DNA from 4 places in the Megalodesulfovibrio gigas DSM 1382 genome. Region 1 is predicted to be linked to each of the others. Evidence: predicted binding sites of a transcription regulator. Region 1 holds the regulator's gene; each other region holds the start of a gene.
The links. Region 1 encodes sigma-54, which starts transcription at its own class of promoters, with help from an activator protein. Its sites were predicted from a motif close to CTGGCACGGNNNNTGCTT; they were not measured.
Positions count from the first base shown of each region.

Region 2: DGI_RS02815 (ammonium transporter) is a predicted target of sigma-54. The motif match lies at 3,073-3,090, and genes of this name have one in related genera.
Region 3: DGI_RS08355 (periplasmic heavy metal sensor) is a predicted target of sigma-54. The motif match lies at 2,476-2,493, and genes of this name have one in related genera.
Region 4: DGI_RS07640 (flagellar hook protein FlgE) is a predicted target of sigma-54. The motif match lies at 3,602-3,619, and genes of this name have one in related genera.

Region 1 covers NC_022444.1:2,514,663-2,519,956, forward strand. The annotation lists gene rapZ (RNase adapter RapZ) at 1-32, opposite strand, end outside; gene DGI_RS11115 (PTS sugar transporter subunit IIA) at 8-457, opposite strand; gene hpf (ribosome hibernation-promoting factor, HPF/YfiA family) at 476-1,036, opposite strand; gene rpoN (RNA polymerase factor sigma-54) at 1,094-2,521, opposite strand; gene DGI_RS11130 (KdsC family phosphatase) at 2,711-3,280, opposite strand; gene DGI_RS11135 (CTP synthase) at 3,277-4,935, opposite strand; gene DGI_RS11140 (phosphoribosylformylglycinamidine synthase subunit PurQ) at 5,230-5,294, shown strand, end outside.
Region 2 covers NC_022444.1:645,804-651,097, forward strand. The annotation lists gene DGI_RS02805 (DHH family phosphoesterase) at 10-1,032, shown strand; gene DGI_RS02810 (P-II family nitrogen regulator) at 1,154-1,483, opposite strand; gene DGI_RS02815 (ammonium transporter) at 1,520-2,938, opposite strand; gene DGI_RS02820 (2-amino-3,7-dideoxy-D-threo-hept-6-ulosonate synthase) at 3,612-4,415, shown strand; gene DGI_RS02825 (2-amino-3,7-dideoxy-D-threo-hept-6-ulosonate synthase) at 4,448-5,251, shown strand; gene DGI_RS02830 (3-dehydroquinate synthase II family protein) at 5,261-5,294, shown strand, end outside.
Region 3 covers NC_022444.1:1,906,759-1,912,052, forward strand. The annotation lists gene DGI_RS17120 (hypothetical protein) at 1-58, shown strand, start outside; gene DGI_RS08340 (rhodanese-like domain-containing protein) at 42-572, shown strand; gene DGI_RS08345 (hypothetical protein) at 702-1,007, shown strand; gene DGI_RS08350 (sulfite exporter TauE/SafE family protein) at 1,069-1,806, opposite strand; gene DGI_RS08355 (periplasmic heavy metal sensor) at 1,951-2,427, opposite strand; gene DGI_RS08360 (cache domain-containing protein) at 2,750-3,811, shown strand; gene ald (alanine dehydrogenase) at 3,869-4,981, shown strand; gene DGI_RS08370 (choice-of-anchor I family protein) at 5,285-5,294, shown strand, end outside.
Region 4 covers NC_022444.1:1,748,267-1,753,560, reverse strand. The annotation lists gene DGI_RS07660 (SMP-30/gluconolactonase/LRE family protein) at 1-386, opposite strand, end outside; gene DGI_RS07655 (SMP-30/gluconolactonase/LRE family protein) at 557-2,347, opposite strand; gene DGI_RS07650 (M15 family metallopeptidase) at 2,546-3,142, opposite strand; gene DGI_RS07645 (hypothetical protein) at 3,254-3,511, opposite strand; gene DGI_RS07640 (flagellar hook protein FlgE) at 3,695-5,212, shown strand.

The DNA of each region.
Region 1 (5,294 bases):
GACGACGCTATGTTCTCGCAAGCAGTTTCCACAGACTCTCCTTATCCGGCGTGCTCAGAAAATCGCGCCGGAAGGCTTCATCCTTGAGCAGGCGGGAGATGTGAGCCAGAATGCGCAAATGCATGCCGGCCACCTGCTCCGGTGCAAGGACCAGAAAGAAGATGGTGCAGCGTTTGAGATCCAGGGCCTCGAAGTCCACGCCATCCTTACTGCGGCCCACCACCAACACAATCTTGTCCAGTTCCGCCAGCTTGCCGTGCGGAATGGCAATGCCGTCGCCAATGCCGGTGGTGCCCAGATATTCGCGCTCCAGCAGCACCTGCAGGGCTTTTTTGACGTCGAATCCGGGCAGCACATCTGCCACCGGGGTGATGAGCTCCTGCAACACAGCCGGCTTGGCGGTTGCGTGCAGGTCGGGCAGCACCAGCCGCGGGTCGAGGTATTCCTCCAGTTTCATACCGCTGCTCTAATCTCCCTACAGGCCAGGATCAATGAGGCCGAAGTCGCCGTTTCTGCGCCGGTAGAGCACATTCACGCGGCTGGTATCCGAATCCTGGAACACGAGGAACTGTTCCTGGGCATTTTCCAGCTGTTCGGCAGCTTCGTCGATGCTCATGGGCTTGGGCTCAAAGTGGTCCGAGTCCACAATGCTGCGCTCGCGACCGCCGGAGGGCGTGGCGCTGAACTGGAACACTTCCGTGCGCACGGTGCGGCCGCTGGCAGAAACGTCCCCACCCTTGCGCTTGTCCTTGCTCTTTTCGCGGTGCTTGCGCATCTGGGCGTCGAGCTTGTCCAGGATGAGGTCCACGGTCTGGTACATGTCTTCGCTGGACTCGGAGGCGGAGAGGTGCAGGCCATCGCCCACGAGCTTCACTTCGGCCATGTGACGCTGTTTTTCCACGCTCAGGGCGACTTGCAGCTCCGCAGTGGCGTCGGTGCGCTCAAGGTATTTGGTGAGCTTCTCAAAGCGACGATGCGCATACTGCTTGAGGTGCTCGGACGGCTCAAAGTTCTTGAACGTAAAGGTAATTTGCATAGGCGCTCCCGGTCGGTGCGCCGCCGCGCCGCTATAAGCGTCGGGCGGGGTTTAGGATCAGAACATTTCCCGTCGCTTGGACGAGGAAGGGATGTCCAGGGCCATACGGTACTTGGCCACTGTACGGCGGGCGATGTTTACATGCAACGTCTCTTTGAGGATTTCTGCAATGCGCTCGTCGGAAAGGGGCGCCTTGACATCCTCGGCACTGATGTGCCGCTTGATGAGGGCCTTGACGCTCTCCGAACCCACCTGGGTGCCATCGTCCAGTTCCAGAGCGCTGTTGAAGAAAAATTTCAACTCAAAGGTGCCGTGGGGGGTGGCCATGTATTTGCTGGTGGTAATGCGGGAGACCGTGGATTCATGCATGCCGATATCTTCAGCAATATCCTTGAGAATCAACGGTTTAAGCTGCGTAACACCGTGTTCAAAGAACTCCCGCTGGTATTTGACCACGCTCTCCGCCACCTTGAAGAGCGTACGCTGACGCTGGTAGAGACTTTTCATCAGCCACTGGGCGGAACGCATTTTTTCCTGCAGGTAATCACGTTCCTTTTCGCTTCTGGAGGGCAGCTCCCCATAGGCTGTGGACAGCTCCAACCGGGGCAGGCCTTCCTCGTTGAGCAGCACCACCCACTCGTCGCCGAGCTTGTAGACAAAGACATCCGGGCTGACGTAGCTGGGCTCGCCCGATCCGAAGCTCGCGCCGGGCATGGGATCCAGCCCCTGGATAACCTCCAGGTACTCTCGCAATTCTTCCAGGGAAATCTTGAATTTGCGCGCAAGAGGCTTGTAGCGCTTTTTTTCCAGATCTTCCAGATGCTCCCGGACCAGCCCCACGAGGATGGGGTCCGTATCCATTTTGTACAATTCCAGCTGCAGCAACAGGCATTCCTGCGGCGTGCGGGCTGCCACGCCCACAGGGTCCAGGCGCTGCACCTTGTACAGCACGGCCTCCACCTCGTCCACGGTGGCGCTGGTCATGGCGGCCAGCTCCTCGGCGGTGGCCTGAAGATAGCCGGAGGACCCGAGATTGCCGATAATGGCATCCCCTATCTCCAGCTCCCGCGGCGTGGCGCAGGAGAGCCGCAACTGCCATTCCAGGTGCCCTTCCAGGCTGTGGCTGGAGGTGAGACGAGCCTCAAACGAGAGGCCGTCCTCGGGAATTTCCGTTTCGCGCGGGTTCATCTGGCGCGTGGTGGAGGCGAAGTCGCCGATGTAATCTTCCCAATCCGCACTCTTGAGCATGTCCCGTTCGGTGACGGCGTCACGCTCCTGGCCCACGGGGGCGGCATCCTGACAGGCCTGCTCCGGCGTGGCTTCCTGGGCTGATTCTTCCAGAAACGGATTTTCCAACAGCTCCTGCTGGACGGTCTCCAGCAGCTCTATTCTGGAAAGCTGCAACAGCTTGATGGCTTGCTGCAACTGGGGGGTCATCACCAGTTGCTGGCTCAGCTTGAGGGATTGTCTGAGTTCCAGGGCCATGTTTCAGCTGCGCTCCATGAGCAAAGAATCACAAGATTGACAAGACAGCGGCTGCAACCTGCATCCTAACGTCTTGGACGGTTTAAGTAATGCCACAGAAGCACGACCCTTGCAATAGATGGTGGGATGGCGGAACATATCCAGACATGTCAAGGGGGAAGCGCGAGGATGCGCGGGCCGGCAGGGAGGTTATCGCTCCTTATGAATAAAGCTTGCCACGGCCTTGTCCAGCCGGCCCTGGGCCTGGAGGATAAACCGGATGGCTTCCCGTGCTGCGCCGCGGCCGCCGGGTCGCCGGCCAATCCACAGCGCCTGGCGCAGACATTCCGGCTGGGCGTCGGCCACAGCCATGGGCAGGCCCACGCGCTGCATCACGGCCAGGTCTACCCAGTCGTCTCCCAGGTAGGCCGCCTGCGGCCAGTCCAGCCCGTAGCGGTCCAGGGCCAGTTGCAGGGCTTCCACCTTGTGGCGATGGCCGGGATAGTATTCCTCCACCCCCAGCTCGTGCACCCGCCGGGCCACCACCGGAGAATCCAGCCCGCTGATGACGGCGATATGCAGCCCCTGGGCCTGGGCGGCCTTCATGCCCAGGCCGTCCTGGGCGTGGAAAGCCTTGCCCACGGGACCAGCCTCCTCGTACAGCAGCCGGCCGTCGGTCAGCACGCCGTCCACATCCAGCACCAGCAGCCGCACATGCCTCGCCGCGCCCAGGGCTCGGGCGCGGCGGATGGCGGGATTGCCGTGGAGAACGGGCCTCATGCCTTGCCCGTTGCCGCGGTCTTGGCGGCCTGGGCAGCCTTGGCGGCCTTGATGAATTCCCGGAACAGCGGATGCGGCCGCATGGGACCGGACTGGAATTCCGGATGGAACTGGCAGCCCAGAAACCAGGGATGGTCCGGCAGTTCCACAATTTCCACCAGTTGCTTGTCCGGGGAGAGGCCGGAGAACACCAGGCCCATTTCCTCGCACATTTCCTTGTAGGTCTGATTGAATTCGTAGCGATGGCGGTGGCGTTCCTGGATTTCGTCCTTGCCGTAGGCCGCATGCGCCTTGGTGTCCGACGCCAGCACGCAAGGGTATGCGCCCAGGCGCATGGTGCCGCCCAGGTCCGTATCCTTGCCGCGCACCTCCACCTTCTGGGTGCGGTAGTCGAACCATTCCTTCATCAGGTAAATGACCGGATGCTGCGTGAGGGGATTGAACTCCTGGGAGTCTGCATCCAGCTTGAGCACGTTGCGGGCAAATTCGATGACCGCGCACTGCATCCCCAGGCAGATGCCAAAAAAGGGCACGTTGTTTTCCCGGGCGTACTGGATGGCCCTAATTTTCCCGGCAATGCCCCGATTGCCGAAGCCGCCGGGCACGAGGATGCCGTCCAGCCCGGCCAGGGCACCGGCCACGGTCTTGTCCGTCACCTCTTCGGAGTTCACGTACACCAGATTCACAGCCACTTCGTTGGCAATGCCGCCGTGAACCAGCGCCTCGTGCAGGCTCTTGTAGGCTTCTTTCAAATCCACATACTTGCCCACAATGCCAATGGATACCTTGCCCGTGGGGTGGACCAGCTTCTGCGTGATCTGCTTCCAGGCGCTCAGGTCCGGATTCTTGGCCGGCAGCTTGAGCAGAATGGCCACCTTCTGATCCAGCCCTTCTTCGTACAACTTGAGGGGCACTTCGTAGATGTTCTTGACGTCCACGGCGGTGAACACGGCGTCCGCATCCACGTTGCAGAACAGGGCAATCTTGGTCTTGAGCTCCGCCGGAATGGCCTGCTCGCAGCGGCACAGGATGATATCCGGCATGATGCCGATGGACCGCAGTTCCTTCACGCTGTGCTGGGTGGGCTTGGTCTTCAGTTCGCCGGCGGTCTTGATGTACGGCACCAGGGTCAGATGGATGTACAGCACCTGCTCTTTGCCCAGGTCCCCGCGCAGCTGACGGATGGCCTCCAGAAACGGCAGGCCCTCAATGTCCCCCACGGTGCCGCCGATCTCCACAATCACCACGTCCATGTCGTCGGTGGCCAGATTCAGGATGGACTGCTTGATCTCGTCCGTGATGTGCGGAATCACCTGCACGGTGCCGCCCAGGTAGTCCCCGCGGCGCTCCTTGGTGATGACGCTGTGGTAGATGGAGCCAGAGGTGTAATTATTTTTCTGGCTCAGGGGCACGTTGAGATAGCGCTCGTAGTGGCCCAGATCCAGGTCAGTCTCGGCGCCGTCATCCGTGACGTAGACCTCGCCATGCTGGAAGGGGTTCATGGTCCCGGGGTCCACGTTGATGTACGGGTCCAGCTTCTGGATGGTGACTTTGAGGCCGCGCGCAATGAGCAGCGCCCCCAAAGAGGCCGCGGCCAGGCCCTTGCCCAGGGAGGACAACACCCCGCCGGTGACAAAGATAAATTTTGTTTTCAATGGCTTGCCGCCACGGTAATAACCGCTGGTCTTCATCGCGGAATCTCCAATCAGGTCAAAGTGAATTAAGGACATGCCGCGAAACAGCCTGCGCCAGACGGCTCATGCTGGAAGGCGCTGCACGCGGGAGCAAAACTGGCGCTTGAAATCCCGGCCAAGACTGTGCACAACGGCGGCGGGTGGCACGGCGCTCGGGAGAATACTTTTGCGAAAGACCTCCCTTTCGTCAAGCCCCCTGCGACATCTTGGCGCATCTCATGACGCATAGCACGATTGGATACAAGGAAGTCTCTCATGCCCCACTCTTCTGCACCCTCCCCGGCGTCCGTCAAGGCGCTTGTGGTCACCGGCTATGGTTC
Region 2 (5,294 bases), 1.8 Mb from region 1:
GGTGATTCCATGGGCTACTTCCGCACCTTGACCGCCCAATGTGCCCAGCTGGAAAAACTCTTCCAGCGCGAGGACCGCTGGCTGATCCTCATCAATGCCGACCCCGACGCCCTGGCCTCGGCCCTGGCCCTGCAGCGCATCATGCAGCGCAAGGTCAAGGCCGTGGGCATCATGCATGTGAATGAGGTCCGCCGGCCGGACAACCTGTCCATGATCCGCTATCTGCGCATCCCCACCGAGTTTTACGACCCCGAAAAGGCCAGGGAGTACAACAAATTCGCCCTGGTGGACTCCCAGCCTCACCACCACCCCCTCTTCGAGGGCGTGCGCTTTTCCATCGTCATCGATCATCACCCCCTGGTGCCGGAAAAGCCCGTGCGCGCGGATTTTGTGGAAATAAAGACCGAGTACGGCGCCAACGCCACCATCCTCGTGGAATACCTGCACGCCCTGCGCATCAAGCCTGGCAAGCGGCTGGCCACAGCCTTGCAATACGCCATCAAGGCCGACACCAACAGCTTCGGCCGGGCCTTCGCAGACGTGGACGTGCGCGCCTTCCGCATGCTCACCCCCCTGGCGGACCAGGGCCTGCTGCGCAAGGTGGCCCGCAGCGAATTCCGCCTGGACTGGCTGCACTACTTCTCCCGGGCCATTGAGCAGATCCGCTTCGACAAAAACGGCCTGCACGTGTTCATGGGCCCGGTGGAGAATCCCGACGTGCTGGTGATCCTGGCGGATTTCTTCATGGGTGTGCAGGAAATTTCCTGGACCACCGTGGCCGGGCTGTTCGATCAGCGCATCGTCTGCATCTTCCGGGGCGACGGGCAGAGCCGCGGCGTGCGCAACCTGGGCCAGCTGGCCGCCGACACCTTCGGCGATGTGGGCTCGGCCGGCGGGCACGCCACCATGGCCCGGGCTGAAATTCCATTGGCCGCCATCGGCGACGAGGATCCGGAGCACTTCGTCTGGAGCCGGCTGTGCCGCAAGCGCAGCCACGGTCAGCGCACCACTGCGCCGGCCGTGACTGGCTGATGAACACCGTGCCGCCTTTTACAAACTTGTAAACATCGCCAAATGCAACACGCCAGCCCCCGGAAGGACTGGCGTGTCTGTGCTGGTGCAGGATGGTCTGCAGGCCTGCGTTGTGGACGACCTACAACCCTTCTTCGCCAGTGCGGACGCGGATGGCGCGGCCGAGATCCTGGACGAAGATGATGCCGTCGCCTTCCTTGCCCGTGCGTGCCGCCAAGGTGATGGCCTCGATGACTGCATCCACCTTCTCATCGGCCACGCCGAGTTCGATGCGCACCTTTTTGAGCAGGTTCACTTCGATCTGCACGCCGCGGTACATTTCGGTGAAGCCCCTCTGCCGACCCGCACCAAGGATGTTGGTGACGGACATGGAGTAGATGTTCTTGGAAAAGAGCGCCTGCTTGACGGCAGTGAGGCTCTCGGGCCGAACGTATGCGATGACGAGTTTCATGTGCGCGTCCTCCTGATCTGGCTGATCGCTGGATCGTTATTCCACGGTGAAGATCTGGAAGCCGCTGTACGCTTCGCTGCCGTGTTCGGTGATGTCCAGGCCCTTGAGTTCTTCCTCAGGGCTGACGCGGATGCCGAAGATAAGGTCCGCCAGCTTGAAGACCACAAAGCCGCCGCCGAAAGCCCACACTGCAATGGAGCATGCGCCCAGCAACTGCGACAGCAGCAGGCCGGTGCCGCCGCCGTACAGCAAGCCTTCCACGTCGCCGCCAAAGCCGGGAGCCGCAAAGAAGCCCACCATCACCGTGCCGAAGAAGCCGCACACGCCATGCACGGAGACCGCGCCCACGGGATCGTCAATCTTGAGCACCTTGTCGATGAATTCCACGGAGAGCACCACAAGAATGCCAGCCATGAAGCCGATGAGGCAGGCACCAATGGGAGCCACGTCGTTGCAGCCGGCGGTGATGGCCACCAGGCCTGCCAAGGCGCCGTTGAGGGTCATGGACGGATCTGGCTTGCCGAAACGCAGCCATGCCGTGATGAGGGAGCCCACCACACCAAGGCAGGCGGCCAGGTTGGTATTCATGGCAATGTAGCCCACGGTGCCGTTGGCCGCGGTGGTGGAGCCGGGGTTGAAGCCGAACCAGCCGAACCACAGAATGAACACGCCCAGGGCAGCCAGCGGGATGTTGTGGCCGGGAATGGCGCGGGCCTGACCGTCCTTGGTGTATTTGCCGATGCGGGGCCCAAGCAGCATGGCCCCGGCCAGGGCAATCCAGCCGCCGCAGGAGTGCACCACGGACGAACCGGCGAAGTCCACAAAGGGCACTTCCAGCGCCTGCAGCCAGCCCATGGATTCCTCGCCCAGCCAGAAGCTACCCCAGGCCCAGTGGCCGGAAATGGGGTAGATGATGGCGGAGACAAACATGGTCATCATCAAATACGCCTTGAAATTCGTGCGCTCGGCGATGGCCCCGGAAACAATGGTGGCCGCCGTGGCGCAGAACACGCACTGGAAGAACCAGAACGTCAGAGTCCACTGCCCCTCCAGCGCAGAGCCGTCCACCCCGGACAAGGCAAAGCCGGAAAGGCCCATGAAGCCGCCGCCCGCGTTGGTGCCGAACATCAGGGCAAACCCGATGAAGAAGAACAGCGGCGCGCCCAGGGCGAAGTCCATGACGTTCTTCAGGATGATGTTGTTGGCGTTCTTGGCGCGGGTGAAGCCCGTTTCCACCAGGGCAAACCCTGCCTGCATGAACATGACCAGCATGGCCGCAATCAGCGTCCAGATGATGTCCCCGTGCTTCTGCAGCAGCATGGCCGGGGCCTCTTCTGCGGGAGCGTCCTGCGCCAGAGCCAGGGCCGGCAACAGTGCCACCAGGGCGGTTGCGCCCAGCAAGCCTGCCCGGAGCATCCCGGGCCGCCGCATGCGGAATGAAGTCCAGAAACTCATGATCGTGCCTCCTTTAAAATGGGTTGAATCATTCCCTGTTGAAGCGAACCGGGGTGGACATCGCATGCGGCCCGGGGCAGCAGGGTGATTCATTTGCAACGCAGCCAGTGAAAACCTGATTTCCAGCCCTGCTAAAGCAAAAACTTCGCCAAACTAAAAAACCACGCAATTTCAGTAAGTAAGAAAAATGCCGCTGCCATTCCCCCTGTGCGACTGGTCCAAATTTAACAATTTGGAAAACTTTTTTGCGCCGCACCTGACAAATATGAACATCCATCCACGCTGGACGTCTTGCTCCAGATACACAAAAATGTCAAACACCACCGGCCGGCGCGAGCAGCAGCACACCGCAATTGACAATCAAGGCTACGTGACACGCCATCCCGGGATTTTTTCCCGACCCACTGCGGCTCCCGCTTGACATTGCGCCCTGCCCTGGGATATTCGCCCCACATGCACACCTGTCAGACCCCTCAGTACTTTTGGTTTTATTTCTGGTTTACCAGGGCCCGGGGTCCGGCAGGGGGGGTGCAGCCTTAACCAGATAACCAGCGCACCACCACCACACGGGCCGCGGGCGACACGCCAGCGGCCCGTTTTTTTTGGCCCTGGCGAACGCAGCAGGCGCACCATGCGTCTGCACCAGCGACCCAAACGCTGCAGGAGGCGATCCATGTTGCTCGGAAAAAGCGTCCGTCTGGAACGTATCTTCAACCGGAACACCGGCCGTACCATTGTGGTGCCCCTGGACCACGGCGTTTCCGTGGGCCCCATTTACGGGCTTGTGGACTTCAAGGGTACGGTCAATAAAGTGGCAGACGGCGGTGCCAACGCCGTGCTCATGCACAAGGGTCTGCCCCGCTGCACCCACCGCGGCTACGGGCGCGACATCGGCCTCATCGTCCATCTTTCCGCCTCCACCTCCCTGTGTCCCTTTCCCAACGCCAAGACCCTGGTGGGCACGGTGGAGGACGCCATCCGCCTGGGCGCGGACGCCGTGTCTGTGCATGTGAATCTGGGTGACGAATCCGAACCCAAGATGCTCGAAGACCTGGGCCGCATCTGCTCGGACGCCGCCGGCTGGGGCATGCCCGTGCTGGCCATGATGTACGCCCGTGGCAAGGGCATCAAAAACCCCTATGATGCCGACGTGGTGGCCCATTGCGCCCGCGTGGCCCAGGAGCTTGGCGCAGACATCATCAAGGTGGTGTACACGGGCGACGTCGCCTCCTTCAACAAGGTGGTGGAAGCCTGCTGCGTGCCGGTGGTCATTGCCGGTGGGGAGAAGATGGAGTCCACCCGGGATCTGCTCCAGATGGTGCACGACAGCGTGCAGGCCGGCGGCGCAGGCCTTTCCGTGGGCAGAAACATCTTCCAGCATGCCGATCCCGTGCGCCTGTGCCAGGCCCTGCACGGCATCGTCCATGAAGACTGGGACGTGGACCAGGCGCTTGAGCTCGTGGGAGCCGAGGGCTGATTACCAATTTTGCACATTGCGAGGACACGACCATGCGCATCGGCAAATCCGTCCGGCTTGAACGCTTCGTCAACAGGAACACCAACCGCACCATCATCGTCCCCGTGGATCACGGCATCTCCATCGGGCCTGTGGAAGGGCTCATCGACATGAAGGAGACCGTGAACCAGATTGCCGAGGGCGGCGCCAGCGCCGTGCTCATGCACAAAGGCCTGGTGCGGTGCGGGCATCGCACCCGCGGGCAGGATATCGGGCTCATCATCCATTTGTCTGCCTCCACGGATCTCTCCCCCACCCCCAACGCCAAGACCCTGGTGACCAGCGTGGAAGAAGCCCTCAAGCACGGGGCGGACGCCGTGTCCGTGCACATCAACCTGGGCGACGAGCTGGAGCGCCACATGCTCAAGGAAGCCGGCGAGGCTGCGGAAAAAGCCGCAGACTGGGGCGTGCCCTTCCTGGCCATGGTCTACGGCCGCGGCCCCAAAATCAAAAATTCCTTCGATCCCCACATAGTGGCCCACTGCGCCCGGGTGGGCATGGAGCTGGGCGCGGATATCGTCAAGGTGCCTTACACCGGCGACCCCGACTCCTTCGTCAAGGTGGTGGAAGGCTGCTGCATTCCTGTGGTCATTGCCGGCGGTCCCAAGCTGGACTCCGAGCGCGCCTTCATCCAGATGGCGTACGACAGCGTGCAGGCGGGCGGCGCGGGGCTTTCCGTGGGCCGCAACATCTTCCAGCATCGCGCCATCCGGGAACTGGTGTCTGCCCTGCATGCCGTGGTGCATGATGACGCCACCGTGGATGAAGCCCTGGCCATGATCCCCAGACCCCAATAAGGACTGTTCATGAAAACCGTGTACTTCAAGGCACTGCCGTACG
Region 3 (5,294 bases), 610 kb from region 1:
GGCCTATCTGTATTATGTCCCCAACCTCAAGAATGTGCTCTATGAATTCTTCCGCTAAACGGATCGCGTTGCTTGCCGCGTGGTGGCTGTTGTGCTGGACCCTGCCTGCAACAGCAGCCGGGGATGACGCTGCCCGGCGGGCGCAAGTGCTGGCCATGTTCGAGCAGTACAAGGCCGAGGCCTTTGCCGACACGCAGGACATTCACCCCGAAGCGGTGCTCGGCCTGTTGCAGCGCGGCGTGCCCGTGGTGCTTGTGGATTCGCGGGACGCCAAGGAGCAGGCCGTCTCCATGCTGCCCGGCGCAGTGACCGAGGCGCAATTCCTGGCGCAACCGGAGCTGCATCACGATGCCATTGTGGTGGCCTATTGCACCATCGGCTACCGCAGCGGGGTCTTTGCCCGGAAGATGGCGTCCCAGGGGGTGAGCGTGCTCAACCTGTATGGGGGCATGCTCAACTGGACGCACGCCGCCGGCCCGCTGGTGGACGCCCAGGGCCGGCCCGTCTCCCGCTTGCATGTGTATGACAGCACATGGGATCTGGCGTCAGCCGGGGTGGAAGGGATCTATTAGAGCAGGTTGATTTTGGAAAAGGACGTTGCGAGAGAGGGTTCGGGGGCAGAACCGTTCTTTAGAAAGGTGTTCTGCCGAGAGCTCTTTTCGAAAAATGGAATGCCCCAACAATGAAATAAAGGACACACAATGACGCTACTGGAGTCATACAGGAAGCTCGGAACCAAGACGATGTCAGTCTTTCGCCTGGATTTGCAGGTGCATTTTTTCTGGGGTTTCATCTTGACGTTGCTGGGCGTATATTGGTGGCCGTTGTTCGCCTCCGGGGTCGTCGTGACCTTGGTCAAGGAAGCCTTGGATCTTTGGAGCAAGAAGCACTGGAGCTGGGGCGATACCTGGTCCGGATTGCTTGGCTGCCTCTGTGCCGCTGGGTTCATTGTTACCGGCGACCAGTTTTTTTGTAAATCAGCACGGCCGTCGGCCCTGTTGGACTGATGGCGTAGCGCAGGCTCCTGAGAGCCTCTGATGCAACAGGGGCGCTGCGTGTGGCAGCACACTACGCCAGCGTGTGCCAAAGTCCCTTCACCAGCAGAATGATCCCAAGAATCAGCAACAGGTACGTGATGATGCGGCGATACACCGTGTCGCTGATGCGTCCGTAGCAGCGCATGCCGCCCCACAGGCCCAGGGCCAGGCCCGGAAGGGCACTGCAGTAGCCGGACAGCACCGCCGGGGTGATCATGCCCGTGGCCGCATGCATGGCGGTGATGGCAATGGTGGTGATGAGAAAAAAGCCGATCATGGTCGCCTTGATCCTGTCTTTGGTCCAGGGCTGCAGCGCCGTGTAAATGATGATGGGCGGGCCGGACGCCGTGATGGCCCCGCCAAGGCATCCTCCCAGAAAGCCGGCCACATAGGCCCAGGCCATTCTTGTCTCCCGCTGGCTGAGCAGACCGGACAACGCGTACCCCGCATAGCCCAGCAGCACCAGTCCCAGGAGGATTTGCAGCACCTCGGGGGAGACAGCCTTGAGCACCAGCACTCCCGCCGGAATGCCCGGCACCGCACCGACAAGCAGCGGGATCAGGTGCCGCGCCCGCATGTGCTTGAACAGATGCACACCGAGCACAATGTTGATGCTCAGGGCCAGAAGGTTCACCAGGACAATGACGGTCTTGACGTCCAGAATCAGGGCCATGAGGGGCAGGGCCACCAGCACCACCCCCACACCGGCCAATCCTTGCGTGAAGGATCCGAACCCCGCAATGCAACTGAGCAGAATGGCTTCAAACATGTATAGGCGCGTATCACCGGAAGCAGAAAAGTGCCAGCCCCTGCGCGGCGCGGAGCTGGCAACGGTTCTGGCAGGGAAGGGTGGGGGAAGAACCTTTCTTCAGAAAGGTGTTCCCCCGGGGACTTCTTGCAAAGATAACTCGCCCTATCGGGGGCCGCGGCCGGGCTTTTCCGGCAGGGGCACGCCGGTGACCTTGAAGAACTCCTTACGCATGGCCACGTTTGCCTTGAAGATTTGCGCGTGCAGGCCGTTGATTTCGTCCACCAGCTTGTTGATGGTGTCGTCGCTGGTGTTGGGCGTGGCGATGAGGGCGTTGAGTTCGTGTTTCTTGCCCTTGGCGCGTTCCTGCAGGGGGTAGATGGCCTTGCGATGTTCCATGAGCAGGGTCTTTGCGCTCTCGCGGACTTCGGGGGGCAGGAATTGTTCCAGGCGCTCCAGGGGGCTGCAGCCCCGGAATCGTTCGTGAGGGGCGTTCATGCCAAGCCCGCCCGGCCCTCGGCCGGGTCCTTCTTCCGATCCTTCGCCGGGCCTGCCCATGCCGAAGGGCTGGGCCACACTGGATGCGACCAACACGGTGCAGCAAAGCAGGGCTGCAAGGCTCAGACTGTACAAACGGTTCATGGTGCTACTCCTTGTGTTGTGGTGTGTCCTGCATGGACACTACGGCTATAGCAGGTGTCGTGCCAGTGTTGTTTTCTCGTTTTTACACCATGTTGCAAACAATCACCCCATGCAGTGCGGCACAGGTTGTGCAGAATGTTGCGCCGGGTGTGCAATGTGGCGCATGGCGGAATTGTCACCGCAGGTCAGTGCATGATAGGAGGGAGGCGACGGTCGTACATCTCACCCGGGAATCTGCATGCCGTTTCCATCATCACCGGTTCGTGTCCTTGCCCGCGCTTGTGCTCGCGTTTTTGCTCGGGAGGGTGGCACCCGTCGCCGGGTGCTGGCGGGCATAGGCCTGTGCCTGGCGGCGGCGTTGTTGCTGGTTCTGCTGGCATCGGCGTGGATCCCCCGCGCAGCCCGACCCGATGCGCCGTCCGCCCGGGACATGGCCCTGCTGGTCACCCGACAATTGCAGCAGACCTATGCCCGGCTGCTGGGCGAGCGTCGGCTGCTCGTGCGCGAGCGCCTGCAGCGTCTGGAGCAGACTGCCGCCATGGCCCGCCGTCTGGCCGACTTCGCCATGCAGGATGCCCGCCGGCAGCGCCTGCCCCCACGGGAAACCTGGGAGCATGCCGGCACGCTGGCCCTGGCCCTGCTGGACGATGTGTTCCTGGAACCGGGCGTGCTGTGCTTTGTGTACGATGCGCGCATCATCGCGCTGACCTATCCCGAACTCGCCTTGCGAGGGCTGGATCTGTCCCCCTATCGCGACCGTCGCGGCCGCTCCCTGCTGCGCGTGTTGCGAGAGGAAGCCCGGCAGTGGGGGCGCGCCTCGGCGGCGTTCGACTGGAAGGCCCGGGGCGCCGCCCGCATGACGCCGCATCTGGGCATGGCGGTGCATCTGCCGGAATTCAACTGGACCCTGGCCATGTTTCTGGACATGGAGGACGCGGCCCGGCGCGAGCGCGAACTGCGCACGCAGGAAGCCCAGGCCTTGCTGACTCTCCTGGCGCAGACCGACGCGGCGCGGGAGGCAGTCTTTTGTCTGCTGGATCAGCGCGGGCGATTGCTGGGCGCGCCGGTCACGCAGTTGCCGGCCTCCAACCGGCTGGTCCGGGCGGTCACGGCCGCCAACATGCTGGGCAGTCCGGAAGCGCAGTCCCGGCTGCTGCTGACCGCGCTTGTGGAAGGACCGGCGCGGCTGGAAGACCTTCCCGGCGATCCGGGCCCCGTTGAGGTCCTGGGGGTGTCGCATGCCGCCCTGGGCTGGACGCTGGTCCGCATTTCCCCCACGCCGGCCGGGCTGTGGGGCTGGCTGCTGGCGGGCGGCATCCTTGTGGCGGCTGTGTGCATTCTCTTGATCTCTGGCTCTTTACAGCCGGGCAAGGATGGGTCATGAGGTGGAACTGGTTGTTTGATCCGCACTATTGATAGATCTGCCCAGGAGGCACACTGCATGATCGTTGGTATTCCCAAGGAAATCAAAACCATGGAAAACCGCGTGGCCATGACGCCCGGCGCGGTGGGCGCGTTTGTGCGCAATGGCCATACAGTGTTGGTGGAGCGAGGCGCCGGTGTTGGCAGCGGCCTGCGCGACGAGGAGTACGCCGCCGCCGGAGCGCGGTTGGTCTCGGCGGATGACGCCTGGGCCGCAGAAATGGTCATCAAGGTCAAAGAGCCCATCCAGCAGGAATACAAGTACCTGCGCGATGGGCTCCTTCTTTTCACATACCTGCATCTGGCCGCGGACAAGCCGCTGACCGAAGCCCTGCTGGAAAGCAAGACCACCGGCGTGGCCTACGAGACCGTGCAGCTGGACAATGGCGCGCTGCCCCTGCTGGTGCCCATGAGCGAAGTGGCCGGCCGCATGGCCCCGCAGGTGGGGGCGCAGTGCCTGGAAAAGCCCCACGGCGGCCGCGGCATGCTGCTGGGCGGCGTGCCGGGCGTGGAGCCGGCGGAAGTGGTCATCCTCGGCGGCGGGGTGGTGGGGGTGAACGCCACCAAGATTGCCGTGGGCATGGGCGCCCGCGTGACCGTGCTGGACGTGAACCACAGCCGGCTGCAGTATCTGGACGACATCTTCCACAGCCGCGTGGTGACGCTCATGTCGCATGAGGCGAACATCCGTGCTGCCCTGTGCAAGGCGGATCTGGTGATCGGCGCGGTGCTCATCCCCGGGGCCAAGGCGCCGCGGCTGGTCACGCGGGAGATGCTGCCGTGCATGAAGCCCGGCTCGGTCATTGTGGATGTGGCCGTGGACCAGGGCGGCTGCGTGGAGACCATCAAGGCCACCACCCACGCCGATCCCACCTATGTTGTGGATGGCGTGGTCCATTACGGCGTGGCCAACATGCCCGGCGCAGTGCCCCGCACCTCCACCTTTGCCCTGGTGAACCAGACCCTGCCGTATGCCCTGTCCCTGGCCAACAAGGGCTGCAAGGCCCTGAGGGACGATGCCCCCCTGGCCCGTGGCCTGAACACCTGGCAGGGCCAGCTTACCTGCAGCGGTGTGGCCGAGGCCTTCGGCATGAGCTGCGAGTCCCTGTCCGGCGTGGTCCAGGCCCTGTAGGGTCTGGAGCCGTACGTTGCGAGAGGGGAAACCTTTTTGCAAAAGGTTCTCCCCTCTCTCTCGCTCCCCTTCCAGAAAATTGACAGTTCTTTGTAATTATACCCAAAAAAATCTTTGGAAAGGGGGTTCGGGGGAAGAACCTTTCTTTAGAAAGGTTTTCCCCCGAGAACTCCCTTCAAAGATGCCTTGCTTTAGCGCATTCCCGCCGCACAAACGTCGCCTGATCGTCACGGCGCGGCACCTTGTTCATGGCATGACTGTCGCTTCAGTCCATGCATATCATCATAGACAAGGAGTCCGCGCATGCGTCCCT
Region 4 (5,294 bases), 770 kb from region 1:
GGCGAGAGGAATTGCCCGTCGCCGCTGCCGTGGCTGCCCCATTTGGCCTGGAACACCCCGGCCGCGGAAAACTTCTGGATGCGGTGATTGTACATGTCCGCCACGTACACCGAGCCATCAGGGGCCACGACGATGCTTTGCGGAGCGTAGAACTGCCCGTCGCCGTTGCCCTGGCCGCCCCATCGGGCTTCCTCCTCCCCGCCAGGGGAAAAGGCCGCCACCTCGTGCAGCCCATTGCAATAATAGAGGGTGCCGTTCTGGGCCACGGCCACCCCGTTCGGATTCGTCACCGTCAGTCCAGCGGGCCAGTGGGCAATGAACGTTGGGGGCGTCTGGGCCAGGGCAGCCCCCGTCGCCAGACACCACACCATGCTGAAAAGGAACACGACAACGCGCCAAAGGACTCCCAACGCATGCCGCATACGCCCTCCACCGGGTAGATGAATCGCACCAGCTTTTGCAATGCTACGCGCAATTGCTGCCTGTCGCAAGCGCGCAGCAGCGCATCACGCGCCGCCCCCCTGCAGCGGCATGGCCGCTCCCCATCTGCCCGCCGCTACTGCAGCAATAGATGCATGGCCGGCAGGAAGCCTCCAGTGAAGGCCTCAATCTCCACTGGAAACACCACCACGCGGTGATTTCCCGTATCTGTTACGTACGCCAACCCGCCAGACGCCACGGCGATGCCTCGGGGACTATTGAACTGCCCGCTGCCGCTGCCGTAGCTGCCCCACTGTTGCAGGTACGTACCGACAGCGCTGAATTGCTGAATGCGGTGGTTGTTCGTGTCCGCCACGTACACCGAACCATCCGGGGCCACGACGATGCTGCGCGGATGGCTGAACTGCCCGTCGCCGCTGCCCTCGCTGCCCCACTGCTGCAGGTACGTACCTGCAGCACTGAACTGCTGGATGCGATGGTTTCCAGTATCCGCCACATAGACCGACCCGTCAGGCGCCACGGCGATGCCGTGTGGTTCTATGAACTGCCCGTCGCCGCTGCCCTCGCTGCCCCACTGGCGCAGGTACGTACCTGCAGCACTGAACTGCTGAATGCGATGGTTGCCAGCCTCCGCCACATAAATCGAACCGTCCGCCGCCACGGCAATGCCCCTGAGGCCGCTGAACCGCCCGTCGCCGCTGCCGCTACTGCCCCACGTCGTCTGGAAGACCCCGGCCGAGGAAAACTTCTGGATACGGTAATTCCTCATGTCCGTCACATACACTGAGCCGTCTGGAGCCACGGCGATGCCGCGCGGGGAGTCCAACTGTCCATTGCCGTGACCGTAGCTACCCCATGTGACCTGAAATTCCCCGGTTGCCGAAAACTTCTGAATGCGGTCATTGCCTGTGTCCGCCACGTACACTGAGCTATCCGAAGCCACAGTGATACTTTCGGGGGAAAAAAACTGCCCGTCGTCGCCGCCTTGGCTACCCCATTTATGCTGAAACACCCCGGCCGCGGAAAACTGCTGAATGCGATTGTTCCAATTGTCCGCCAAGTACACCGAGCCGTCAGAGGCCACAGCGATCCTTGTGGGAAGAGAAAACTGTCCGTCGTCGCCGCCTTGGCTGCCCCATTGGCGCTGAAACTCTCCGGCCGCGGAAAACTGCTGAATGCGATCATTCCCATAATCCGCCACGTAGACCGAGCCGTCCGCACCAACCGCGATGCCCGGCGGAAAGTTGAACTGCCCGTCGTCGCTGCCGAAGCTGCCCCACGTGACCTGGAATTCCCCGGTTGCGGAAAACCGCTGGATGCGGTCACCCATTGTATCCGCCACGTACACCGTGCCGTCGGGAGCCACGGCGATGCCCTCGGGGCCCATGAACTGCCCGTCGTCGTTGCCGCTGCTGCCCCATTTGGCCTGAAACACCCCGGCCGCGGAAAACTTCTGGATGCGATAGTTGTTAGTGTCCGCCACATACACCGACCCGTCCGGCCCCATGGCGATGTCGGACGGGTAGCAGAATTGCCCATCGTCGCTGCCTTCGCTGCCCCACTTGATCTGGAACACCCCGGCCGAGGAAAACTTCTGGATACGGTTATTGGCCGCGTCCGCCACATACACCGAGCCATCCGGGGCCACGACGATGCTGCGCGGATGGCTGAACTGCCCGTCGCCGCTGCCCTGGCCGCCCCAGCGGGCTTCCTCCACCCCACCGGGAGAAAAGGCCACCACCTCGTTCAGATCATTACAATAATAGACCGTACCGTTCTGGGCCACGGCCACCCCGGACGGCCTCGTGACCGTCACCCCCTCGGGCCAGTGGCCCATAACGGTGGGGAGCGCCTGGGCCAGGGCTGTGCCCGCCGGCACACACCACACCACCCCGACCAGAAACATGACAACGCGCCAACACACTCCCACCGCATGCCGCATAACCCCTCCGCCGGGCGCACGAATCGCAGGACCGCAAGAAATTATCGCAATGGCTGAAACAGTTCCAAAAATTTTATAATTAAGTCAAATAAATATGTCAATACCAATTTAAAATGCAGAAAACACAACGATGTCAAACGTTGCAACCCCACGCCCCCTATCCTAGTCCCGATGCTGTCGCACCCAGTCCTCCCAGCCCGGCGGGATTTTCTGGAAGTGCATGTAATCCACCTTTTCCGCCTTGTTCCAGTCCCCGCCCCAGGTCCAGCCCAGGCGCTTGAAGGCCTGCACCACGGGCGACTCCGGCGTCAGCGTCCCCGGAGCGGCCGGGGCATACGTGGCCCCCGGAGGCAGGATCAGCTTGCCCTTGATGTATGGATTCAGGTGCGGATTGATGTCCACAGCCAGGCCCAGGGCATGCATGGACAGCTGTTGCGCACCCACCACCGGCCGCCAGACATAGCCTGAGGTGTTGTTCGTCTCCGAAGACAGCCCATACGGCCCCTTGGCCAGGATGGTGGGATGGGCGATGGGCAGCACCGAATCCAGCGGGAACCGGTGCGTGAACATCACGGCAAACGCCGCGGCGACATCCTCGGCCAGGGCCTTGTGGATGACCACCTGCCCCTGATGCACCGCGCCGTCGAACCCGTGATACGGCACCGACACCAGCACCTGCTGCGCCTGGACCTCGGGCAGCACGTCCGGGGGCTGGTTCATGAAAATTGCCTGCCCGCTGGTCAGATTGCTGTCCGCCATGACGGCAGCAGCACCGCACACCATGCCAAGGGCGACCACGACACCGCAAAAAAGCCACTGGACCCGATGCATCGTCGTGCCTTTTGTGGGAATGTGTTCTGATGCGCCGCGTTATTTCGGACGCGATACGTTGGGCGCCATGCCCTGCTTGAGTCGTTCTTCCTGGCGTTTCTGCCAGCTGGGGTCATACGGCTTCGGCTTGAGGGATTCCGGTGTGATGCGCACAAAGGGGCTCTTGTACTCTTCCACCTTCTTGCTGTCTGCGGTTGCGGCAGTTGCCATGGCCAGCAGCATGGCAAGGGCTGCGGTTGACGTCAGCATGGCGGAAATTGTCCGCGCTGTCGCAGTGTGCATGGTTCTCCATTGCATGGCGGCGCTCCTTGTTGCAGTCTTTTGAGAACATACGACAGTCTTGTCGGGCTGGCAATGTGCGCCCGGCAAGCCTTGCAGGCCCGCACGCCGGCACGATCCCTGCTTTGTGCCTCATGTCGGCAATATCTTCCCGCCCCCGGCATTGGGAGGCGGCGAGCGGCCGCGCAAGGAGCTTTCACCATGATGAGCGCACTGTATATCGGCGCCACCGGAATGAAGACCCATTCCGCAGGCATGCAGGTCACCGGGAACAACATCGCCAACGTGAACACCACGGCGTACAAGAATTCCCAGATTCGATACGAGGACTTGATGAGCAGCAGCGTTGCGTCCGCCGCCACCAGCACCACCGTGGGCATGGCGCAGACGGGACACGGCTCCAGTGTGCAGGACGTGGTGACCATGTACACCCAGGGGTCCTTCCAGACCACCTCCTCCGAAACGGATGTGGCCATCTCCGGCAAGGGCTTTTTTGCCGTGCGCAACATGGAGGACGACAGCACCTACTACACCCGCGCCGGCAATTTCGTCTTCGACAAGGACGGATTCCTGGTGGACACCAACGGCTATGCCGTGCGCGGCGTGGCCTACAATACGGACGGCACCCTGTCCGATGTGACCACCGATGTACGGTTGTGGACCGACGCCAACGAGGTGCCCACCCTGGCCGCCAAAAGCACCGCCGCCGTCACCCTGGCCTCCAACCTTGACCGCTCGGTGATGGGCGACACCAGCGCCCCCACCCTGGCCTCCATGCTGGCCAATTACGATGGCACCTCGGCAACCGAGCCGCTTTCCGCCGATGAGTATTCGTACGCGGATACCGTCACCGTCTATGACTCCTCCGGCGAAAAGCACACGTTGTCGGTGTATTACTCCAAGGTGGGTCAGGACGAACAGACCGGCGACACCATCTATGGCTACATTGCCGCCGTCCCCGGCGCGGAGGATGGTTCCGCCCTGGCCGGCACCAGCGCCGCAGGCATGCTCATGTCCGGCACCCTCACCTTCAGCAGCGACGGCGTGCTGACGAGCCAGACGGCATACACCTATTCCGGCGCCGGCGACCCCACGGATCTGAGCACCTGGAGCCTGGCGACCCTGAGCACGGATGCCGCACCGTCCATGACCGCCACGTTCTCCAATGGCGCCACCATGACCACATCCCTCAACTTCGGCCTTTCCAGCACCACGGGCACCTGGACCGGCGATTCCACGCTGGCGGACGCCGCAAGCGGCTCCGTGCTTTCTTCCTTTGACGCCACCCGCAGCGCCAGCAGCTCCACCGCCTATTCCGGCACGTCCTACAATTCCTTTCAGGACCAGGACGGCTACCCCGAAGGCTCCCTCACCCGGGTTTCCTTCGCCGCGGACGGCACCCTGGTGGGCGATTATTCCAACGGCGAAACCGCGGACCTCTACCGCCTGCGGCTCTACGACTTCACCAACGAATACGGCCTGACCCACGAAGGCGGCAACCTGTACTCGGCCAACAACACCACTGGGGAAATTGTTGAAGGCTTTGCAGGGGAAGGCATGTTCGGCTCGGTGTCCGGCAGCACCCTGGAACTCTCCAACGTGGATCTGGCCTCGGAATTCGTGACCATGATCACCACCCAGCGGGGATTCCAGGCCAACTCCAAAATCATTACCACCACAGACAGCCTGCTGCAGACGGCCATCAACCTGAAACGCTAAAACAGGGTGCTCTTGAAAAGAGCTTCTGGGGGAACCCCTTTCTATAGAAAGGGGTTCCCCCAGACCCCCTCCCCAAAGACTT